Regions from separate parts of the Halomonas sp. DP5Y7-2 genome, predicted to be linked through region 2. Evidence: predicted binding sites of a transcription regulator. Region 2 holds the regulator's gene; each other region holds the start of a gene.

Region 1 (3,276 bases), on a different contig from region 2:
CTCGACAAGGTCTCGACGATCGCATCCAGTGCCGGTCCTTCCAGTTCAGAATAGAGCGACGGCAGGATCAGCCCCAGCGGCCGCTGTCTGGCGAACTGCTCAAGGTCCGCCTCAAGCTCTTCGGCAGAACGACGGGTCAGGTTGTGAAAATCGGTAATGATGCCGTTCTGATGGAAATCGCTCATGCGTCGTCCTCTTTTCCGCCAAGATGGTGATGCTGATCGTCTGTCTGCACGCCCTGGTCACCCCTGGCCGCTGCCTCGAGGGCCTGAGGGTTCGCTCCCCAGCAATGGGCTACCCCTTCGGCCCAGCCCCGTGGCCCCATCGCTTCACTGCGGTAGAGGTTTGGCTGATCCGGCCGGACATCCAGACCATGCTGGCCGCGAATGACCACCGCGGCGTCGGTTGCCTCCAGCATGGCCACGTCATTGGGGCCGTCGCCCAGGGACAGGGTGGTCGGTCGTTTGCCCTTCAACGCCTCGTAGCGCGCACACAGCCAACGCACCGCCTGGCCCTTGTCGGTGTCCCCCAGCACATGCCAGAAGCGTCCGCCACGGGTCATGCGCAGGCCATCGCCTGCCAGCCCTTCGCGAAAGCGTTGCAACAGCGCATCGTCGTCTTCCCACAGCAGCGGCTCGCTGCCTTCGCGCAGGCGCGCCAGGCGTGCCTCCTGTTCATCCAGGCCGGTGAACGCCACGACGTCCTCCAGTGCCATTTCACTCATGGTCAGAAAGCGCGCCGACAGACGCTCCCGCCAGATCGCCACGCGCCGACGAATCAGTCCGATATCGACACCCAGGGTGCGAATGACCAGGCCATCGGGGCCCACTGGACCCTCGCGCCTGGCATGGCACCAGCTTTCGGGCAGGGCGATGACCGCTCCGTTCTCGGCAATAAAGGGCTGATCAGCAAGTCCCAGCGCCTGGCGCAAGCCAAGCAGCTCACTGCGCGTCTTGCTGGTCACCGGAATCACCCCGACACCGGCCTTGCGCAGCGTCTCGAGCCACGGCTGGGCAGGCGCCCAATCGTAGTCATGGTGGTCAAGTAGAGAGCCATCCAGATCGGTAAACAGAAGGCGGGGTTCAGCGCTGTCGCCCAGGCAGGGCGTGGCAGTGGCGTGCATGGCAGGGCCTTCGCATCAAAAGAGTTCACCTTGACTCATAGCAAGGGGTACGCCACCGCGTTAAGGAAGATAAATAAAACAGTCACATGCAAAAACATGTGCACAACGAAGCATCCACCGAGGTCAGGACAGGTGCACACCCAGGCACCAACATGGTGCAGCAGCACCCGGCAGGCTTGGCCGGCCCCCTGGATGAGCCTGCCGCCAGCATGAAAATGCCCCCACGAGCAGGGCTCATGGGGGCATTCCGTCGTGCAGGCTACGTCATCAGGCTACGGTTCCTGATGGTGCTTACCCTGCCGCTATCAGGCGTAGACCGGAAGACGAGCGCAGACTGCCTCGACCTTGGCTTTTACGTCCGCTTCAACGGCTTCGCTGGACTCACCGCTGGCCATGACGTCGAGAATGTCGCAGATCCAGCCGGCCAGGTCGCCGCACTCGGCCTCGCCAAAGCCGCGAGTGGTCACCGCCGGGGTGCCGATACGCAGGCCAGAGGTCACGAACGGGCTCTGGGGATCGCCAGGCACGGCGTTCTTGTTGACCGTGATATGAGCGCGACCCAGAGCGGCATCCGCATCCTTGCCGGTCAGGCCTTGCTTGATCAGGGAGAGCAGGAACAGGTGATCTTCGGTGCCACCGGACACCACATCGTAGCCGCGCTCGATAAACACCTTGGCCATCACCTGGGCGTTCTTGACCACCTGCTGCTGGTAGGTCTTGAACTCGGGCGCCATGGCTTCCTTGAAGCAGATCGCCTTGGCCGCGATCACGTGCTCGAGCGGCCCACCCTGGCCACCAGGGAAGACGGCGGACTGCAGCTTCTTCTCGATGTCGGCATCGTTCTCGGCGGACAGGATCAGGCCACCGCGGGGTCCGCGCAGCGTCTTGTGGGTGGTCGTGGTGACCACATGGGCGTGGGGCAGCGGCGTCGGGTAGACACCCGCCGCCACCAGACCCGCCACGTGGGCCATGTCGACCAGCAGGTAGGCGCCCACTTCGTCAGCGATCTTGCGGAACTTAGCCCAGTCGATGATCTGGGAGTAGGCAGAGAAGCCTGCAATGATCATCTTCGGCTGGTGCTCGCGGGCCAGACGTGCCACTTCCTCGTAGTCGATACGTCCGGACTCGTCGATGCCATACTGGACGGCATTGTAATGCTTGCCGGAGAAGTTGGGACGTGCGCCGTGGGTCAGGTGGCCCCCAGCGTCCAGGCTCATGCCGAGGACGGTATCACCCGGCTTGACCAGCGCCTGGAAGACCGCGCCGTTGGCCTGGGAGCCAGAGTGCGGCTGAACGTTGGCGTAGCTGGCACCAAACAGCTCCTTGGCGTAGTCGATGGCCAGCTGCTCGACAATGTCGACGTACTCGCAGCCACCGTAGTAGCGCTTGCCGGGATAGCCTTCCGCGTACTTGTTGGTCAGCTGGCTACCCTGAGCCTCCATCACGCGGGGGCTGGCATAGTTCTCGGAGGCGATCAGTTCGATGTGGGCTTCCTGACGAGCCACTTCCTTTTGCATGGCATCGAACAGGGCATCATCGAAACCGGCAATCTGCATATCACGGCTGAACATCGGCGGCATAACCTCGCGGCAGGGGAAAGACGACAGAGAATCGTATAAATCGGGCCGCCATAATAGCGCAGCCCATGACCGCTTTCACATGAAAGACCGTCATGAGCTGTTCCATGATTTCTCATCTTGGGGTTAGTTTTACTGAACCACGCCTGAACAGGCCGGTTATTTGGACGCCGACGACGTGGCCGCCGTCGGCGCAGCGACTCATCCTTCCCTTGCGATGCGCCGCTTTACCGCGATTACTCCACCGTGACCTGCATCGACAGCGCGTCCGGCAGACCCATCGGGTCTTCCTTGGCCAGTTTCTGAATATGCTGGCTGGGCGGAAGCTCGGTGGTGATCTGCATGCTGCTGGCTTCGCCCGCCATCATCTTGACGATACCGCTGAGCACCGCCCCGATCTGGGGCCCCATCATGATGCCGAAGCCTTCCGCCTGGGTCCGGAACTGCTCAAGCAGCGCGTCCTCCGAGACTCCCTGGGTCGCCGCGATCACCGGGGCAATCCGTCCGAAGACGCCGAGATCGCCGATATCGAGCGACACATCGCCGCCCTGCAGATCCAGCTCGGTCCAGTCGTTC
Region 2 (3,276 bases):
GGCGCCAGGCAAGGCGTGCGCCATCAAGACATAGGATCAAGGCGCTTTCGCTGCGTGCCGTCAGCTCGTGGCGTCGCCCGGGGCTTGCTGGCGAATCGCTTCCTGCAAGCGCTCGTGCAGCTCGCGCTGGGACGTCGCGTGGCGCAGACGATGTCGGGTATCGGCGTCATTCATGACCCCGGCCACCTGGCCCAGCAGGGCTAGGTGAGCATCATCCGCTTCTTCAGGCACCAGCAAGACAAATACCAGGTCCACCGGTTCGCCGTCGATGGCGTCGAAATCAATCGGCTCTGCCAGCTTGAGAAAGCCAGAGATAGGGGCCTTGCAGTGAGGGTTGCGAGCATGCGGAATGGCCACGCCATTGCCGATGCCGGTGCTACCCAGACGTTCGCGGCCGATCAGGCGACTGAAGACTTCCTGGCTATCCAGGCTTGGTGTGTTCTGCGCAATGAAGGTGCTGAAAAATTCCAGCACCCTCTTCTTGCTGCCCCCCGGGACGTCAAATAGCGTGCGCTCGGGGGGGAGAATGGCATCCAATGTCATGAGAGGTCAGCGAATTCCGGCGCCTTGGGCGCGGGCTTGGGATTTTTCCTTGTGCTTGACGAGCTGGCGGTCCAGCTTGTCGGCAAGGGCGTCGATGGCGGCGTACATGTCGCCGTCCTGGGCTTCTGCATGCAGGTCTGCACCGGCAGCGTGAAGCGTACAGGCAGCCTGTTGGCGCTCCTTCTCCACCGAGAGGGTGACCTGCACATTGGTGATGTTGTCGTAATGGCGCTCCACACGGGCGAGCTTCTCTTGTACGTAGTCACGCAGGGGATCGGTCAATTCGACGTGGTGGCCGGTAATGTTGACTTGCATGACAAGGCTCCTTGCTCTTGCGGGTGGTAGCTCGATTGTAACCCTTTTTCCGATCCTGCAAACCCCCCTGCTTCTACGCATTAAGACGCAGATGTCGTGCGATATTTCAAGCGCTTGCGCTTTTCATGCAACTGCGCTACGCACTCTGCTCGCCGCCTGTCTCGAGCCTTCTGACCGGGCTCAGCGCAGGCGCTTGCGCTCGCTCGAAGAGGGAATATTCATCGCTTCTCGATACTTGGCGACGGTGCGTCGGGCGACGTTGACACCGTCTTCGGCGAGCAGCTCCACCAATTTGCTGTCAGACAGCGGTTTGCGAGGCGGCTCCTGCTGGATCAGCGACTTGATCATGGCGCGTATGGCAGTGCTGGAATGGGCATCCCCATCCTGGCCCACCTGGCTGGAAAAGAAATACTTGAGCTCGAACACTCCCCGTGGCGTATGCACGAATTTCTGGGTCGTCACCCGTGAGATGGTCGATTCGTGCATCTCCACCTTGGCCGCAATGTCTGCCAACACCAGTGGTTTCATGGCGGCTTCACCCTGCTCGAGGAAGTCGAGCTGCCGCTCCATGATTTCGCGTCCGACCCTCAACAGGGTGTCGTTGCGGCTTGCCAGGCTCTTGATCAGCCAGCGCGCCTCCTGCAAGTGGTCCTTCAGAAACTGGTTGTCCTGGCTCTTGTCGGCCCGTCGGATCAACGCCGCATAGTCGGGTTGAATGCGCAGGCGTGGCATCGCCTCAGGGTTCAGCTCGACGCGCCAGCCTTCTTCGGTGTGGCGGACCACCAGATCGGGAATGACATAGTCGTTGTCGCTGTCGCCGTACTGGCTGCCAGGCCTAGGGTCGAGGCCACGGATCAGTTCGATGACATCGTCCAGCTGCTCTTCGGTCAGGCTCAGGCGGCGCTTCAGCAGACGGCGATCACCGCTGGCCAGCGCCTCGAGAAACTGGCGTACCAGTCTTCCCGCCTGGGGCAGAAGGGGGGTGTCACGGGGCAGGCTGTCCAGTTGCAGCTGCAGGCATTCGCGCAAATCTCGGGCAAATACACCGGTAGGTTCGAATTGCTGCAGCCTGGCCAGCACCGACGCCACGTCCTGCAGGGGCGGGGCAGCAGCGTCGTCATCGGCCAGGCCCTGGGCGATATCGTCAAGGTGTCCTACCAGGTAGCCATCGCCGTTGACCGCGTCAATCAGGCACTCTGCGATGCGCCTGTCATTATCATTGAGGTCCAGCAGGGCCAGCTGCCAGCTAAGGTGGCCATGCAGGGATTGCCCGCTGGCCTGGCGCTCGAAGTCAGGCGCCTCGGCGCTGCCGGCCGGGGCGGTGCCAAGGTCTTGATAGGTATCGGACCAGTCGCTGTCGACCGTTAGCTCGGAGGGGATCTCGTCGGCCCAGTCGTCGTCCTTGCTGTCCTTGACCTGCAGCTCGCCGAATTCATCCTCCAGCTCGAGCATCGGGTTGGCCTCGAGCGCCTGCTGGACTTCCTGGCGCAGGTCCAGCGTGGAAAGCTGGAGCAGGCCAATTGCCTGTTGCAGCTGAGGGGTCATGGTCAGCTGGGTGCCGATCTTCAGCTGCAGTGACGCCTTGAGGGCCATGATGTGACTTCCGTTCGTGGAGCTGAAAAGCCTTACCCTAACGGCGGGTCAGGTACCATGCAAGCTTCTTGCCAACTTGTGGGCAGGGGGTGGCGCGCAGGGCTTGCAGTGCCCCGCATGCGTGTCAGTGCAAGGTCGAGCGGGCGCCATGAAGACCCTGCCAACATAGCGGCCCGGCAGCGCCCATGGTGGTTAAAGGCGAAAGTTTTCGCCGAGATAGACTTCCTTGACGCGCTGGTTGGCAAGGATCGACTCGGCACTGCCTTCGGCGATGATCTGGCCGTCGCCGACAATGTAGGCGCGGTCACAGATGTCCAGCGTCTCGCGCACGTTGTGGTCGGTGATCAAGACGCCGATGTCACGAGCCTTGAGCTGGCGAATGATCGACTTGATCTCGCCAACGGAGATCGGATCCACCCCGGCAAAGGGTTCGTCGAGCAGAATGAAGGCGGGTTCTGTGGCCAGGGCTCGGGCGATCTCGACCCGACGTCTTTCCCCGCCGGACAGGCTCATGCCCGGGTTGTCGCGAATGTGGCTGACATGGAAGTCTTCGAGCAGTTGCTCAAGGCGCGCCTGGCGACCTTCCCGGTCGAGGTCCTTGCGGGTCTCGAGGATCGCCATGATGTTGTCGGCTACGGACAGCTTGCGGAAGATGGAGGCTTCCTGTGGCAGGTAGCCAATACCCGCCAGTGCCCGCTGGTGCATGGCCGCGCGGCTCAGGTCGTCATCGTCGATGCTGATGGTGCCAGCATCCGCCCTGACCAGTCCGACGATCATGTAGAAGGAGGTGGTCTTGCCTGCGCCGTTGGGGCCCAATAGGCCCAC
Region 3 (3,276 bases), on a different contig from region 2:
TGACGATCTCCTTCTGCAGATCGAGTGCCTCCAGATAGTGGGCGGTGGCCATGAGATCCGCCTCCGGTGACAGCTTGTACGCCGGGTTGTCCCAGTAGCCGTTCTTGAACAGACCCAGCTGGCCAGACTCGATAAAGGTCTTCAGACGATTCTGCACATCCCGAAAGTAGCCAGGGGATGACAGCGGATGGTTGGGGCCGGTCAGTTGCTGCAGACGAGATGTGGCTCTGGGATCGGCGCGCAGCGCATTGACGGGATTGACCCAGTCGAGCGCATGCAGGTGATAGAAGTGGACCACGTGATCGTGCCACTGCAGCACCTTTGCCATCATTTCCCGAATCAGGTGAGCATTACGCGGGATGCGTATATCCAGGGCATTTTCCACCGCTCTCACCGATGCCAGCGCATGACAGCCTGTGCAGACGCCGCAGATGCGCTCGACAAAGGCCCAGGCATCCCGGGGATCACGACCTTTCAGAATGACCTCAAGCCCGCGCCACATGGTGCCCGTGGAGACCGCATTGCGAATGATATTGTTGTCATCCACATTGACCTCGCAGCGCATGTGCCCCTCGATGCGCGTAACGGGATCCACCACGATGCGGCGGCCGCTTCTATCCAGGTCGAACCCGTTGGGTGTGCGCGTCTGTGTCATCAGACCTCCTCCTTGCTGACGGATGACTGGCGCTTGACCTGCGCCCGTTTCAATGCGGTGACCGCGGCATGAATGGCGACCGCACTGCCCACACCGGTCGCCACGGCACCACCGATCTGATCGGCATTGGCTTCGATACCGAATTGGTGAACGTCCTGCAGGCGGGCGTACCAGGATCCTTTATCCCAAAAGCCATCCTCCGAGCAGCCAATACAGCCGTGCCCCGCCTGGATGGGGAAACTCACGCCTTCATTCCAGCGCACGGTGGAACAGGCGTTGTAGGTGGTCGGACCCTTGCAGCCGACCTTGTAAAGGCAATAGCCGCGCCTCGCCCCCTCGTCATCGAAGGCCTCGACAAATTGGCCAGCATCAAAGTGCGGGCGCCGATAGCATTTGTCATGGATTCGCTGGGAATAGAACATCTTCGGACGCCCGGTACGATCCAGCTCGGGCAGGCGATCGAAGGTCAGCATGTAGGTGATGACGCCGGTCATGACCTCAGCGATGGGGGGACAGCCCGGCACCTTGATGATCGGCTTGTCGGTGATGACCTTATGCACTGGAGTGGCCCGGGTGGGATTGGGCCTGGCGGCCTGAACACACCCGTGACTGGCGCAGGAGCCCCACGAGATGACCGCCTTGGCATGGGCCGCCGCCTCCCGCAGCTGATCCACGAACGGCCGGCCTCCCACGATGCAGAACATGCCGTCTTCGTTGAGCGGTGGATTACCCTCCACCGCCAGGATGTAGTTGCCCTTGTAGCGTTCGATGGTGTCGGCAAGCGCCGCCTCAGCCTGATGCCCCGCTGCGGCCATCAAGGTGTCGTCGTAGTCCAGCGAGATCATGGACAGCACCACGTCCTTCACCAATGGGTGAGCCGACCGGATAAAGGACTCTGAGCAACATGTGCATTCCAGGCCATGGACCCACACCACCGGTGTGCGGGGCTTGGTTTCCATGGCATGGGCAATCTTGGCCGTATAGGCAGGCCCCAGGCCCAGCGCTGCTGCGGTCAGAGAGCAAAACTTGAGGAACGAGCGACGCGTGACTCCCTGTCGGCGCATCACGTCGTAAAAGGTCTCGATGGGTTCCATCATCAACGACTCCCCTGTCGTGGTCGTCAATCGATCTTCAATCGGCGTTTGGCGCCCTGCTGGCGATGGCGTATCCATCGCGCGGGATCAGGACGGCTTTATGGTTAGCGCCGACGCTCACGGTCCACAAGAGAAAAGCAATACATGTGCCAACGACGTTTTCGTTATATTTTTCAGACAGCTAGCAGTATTTTCACGTTGCCGGCGGTAACCCAGCGACCGGTCGCTGTGCGCCAGGTTCTCGGCCCAGCCGGCACATCAGCACAGGGCGGCAAGCAACTTGCCAGCGCCGCTAATCGGCCACACCGCCGCCTTCCAGCTTGACATTCCAGGTCAGACAAGTAGAATGCAGCGCCATTGAAAGGCTACGTAGCTCAGTTGGTTAGAGCACATCACTCATAATGATGGGGTCCCCTGTTCGAGTCAGGGCGTAGCCACCAGATACAGAAAAAGCCCGTCGATCCCTGATCGACGGGCTTTTTCGTTGTGGCGAGATAGGCCGAGGGGCCCTGACCTTTCCCCCAAGCTTCAGGGGCCGGTAGGCCTGGAAACAAGGATGACGACGCGACTGTCTAGGGCGTGCCGTCTCTCTGCATCCTGCAGGGCGCTGATGCGGGATGTCTGATGCTGGATATCACATGCCCGCCCAGCGCCCCTATCTCGCTGGGTTCCTCGGGGGTCAGACCAGTGTCGGCTGGTTGAAAAACGCTGTCAGTACGCGAGTCAGATGCTCGACATCCTGGCTGCCTGCGGTCTCGCGGATCGAGTGCATGGCCCACTGCGGAACGCCAACATCCAGCGTAGGCACCCCAAGCTCAGTCGCGGTAATCGGCCCGATGGTGCTGCCGCAGCCCATGTCGGCCCGGGTGATAAAGGTCTGCACCGGCACGTCCGCCTGCTCGCACAGATCACGGAACATGGCGGCCGTGGCACTGTTGGTGGCATAGCGCTGATTGGCATTGGTCTTGATCACTGGCCCGCCATTGAGACTTGGACCGTGCTGCGCGTCATGCTTGTCCTTGAAGTTCGGATGCAGGGCGTGGGCATTGTCACAGGAGATCATGCGCGACGACTGAATCAGGCGAATGTAGCCTTCTTCCGTTCCCTCACCGACCTGCCCATTCACGCGCTTCAGCACGTCCGCCAGGAACGGGCCCTGGGCACCGCAAGCGCTGGCACTACCGACTTCCTCGTGGTCATTGGCCACCAGCACCATGCCCTGGTCGCCATCGGCATCCAGCATGGCCTCAAGCCCCATGAAGCAGGACAGCAGGTTGTCCAGCCGGGCACTGGCGATCAGCTCCTGGCGCAACCCTACCAGTGACGGCGGCTGCAGGTCGTAGAAGCCCAGTTCGAAGTCCAGCACCTTGGCATCGCCGAGTCCGTGCTGCTGCTCCAGCCATGCCTGCAGCAGGCTCTCCAGGGTCGCGTCCTCATCGGCCTGCATGACGACCGGGGCCATCTGGGTCTGGGCATTCATCGCACGCCCGTCGTTGGCTTCACGGTCCAGATGAATCGCCAGGCTGG

The links. The regulator sigma-54, encoded in region 2, starts transcription at its own class of promoters, with help from an activator protein. The targets are predictions, from matches to a motif close to TGGCACNNNNNTTGCTNT.
Region 1: KUW18_RS08770 (HAD-IIB family hydrolase) is a predicted target of sigma-54. The motif match lies at 1,161-1,178, and genes of this name have one in related genera.
Region 3: KUW18_RS11655 (hydrogenase small subunit) is a predicted target of sigma-54. The motif match lies at 1,884-1,901, and genes of this name have one in related genera.

What each region holds. Positions count from the first base shown of each region.
Region 1 covers NZ_JAHVHY010000004.1:446,586-449,861, reverse strand. Annotated here, with positions in the region: gene KUW18_RS08775 (glycosyl transferase) at 1-185, opposite strand, end outside; gene KUW18_RS08770 (HAD-IIB family hydrolase) at 182-1,123, opposite strand; gene glyA (serine hydroxymethyltransferase) at 1,429-2,694, opposite strand; gene KUW18_RS19750 (hypothetical protein) at 2,681-2,809, opposite strand; gene KUW18_RS08760 (hypothetical protein) at 2,937-3,276, opposite strand, start outside.
Region 2 covers NZ_JAHVHY010000006.1:118,036-121,311, forward strand. Annotated here, with positions in the region: gene ptsN (PTS IIA-like nitrogen regulatory protein PtsN) at 61-543, opposite strand; gene hpf (ribosome hibernation-promoting factor, HPF/YfiA family) at 550-858, opposite strand; gene KUW18_RS12705 (RNA polymerase factor sigma-54) at 1,039-2,451, opposite strand; gene lptB (LPS export ABC transporter ATP-binding protein) at 2,644-3,276, opposite strand, start outside.
Region 3 covers NZ_JAHVHY010000005.1:407,335-410,610, forward strand. Annotated here, with positions in the region: gene KUW18_RS11650 (nickel-dependent hydrogenase large subunit) at 1-655, opposite strand, end outside; gene KUW18_RS11655 (hydrogenase small subunit) at 655-1,752, opposite strand; tRNA gene KUW18_RS11660 (tRNA-Met) at 2,113-2,189, shown strand; gene KUW18_RS11665 (M18 family aminopeptidase) at 2,429-3,276, opposite strand, start outside.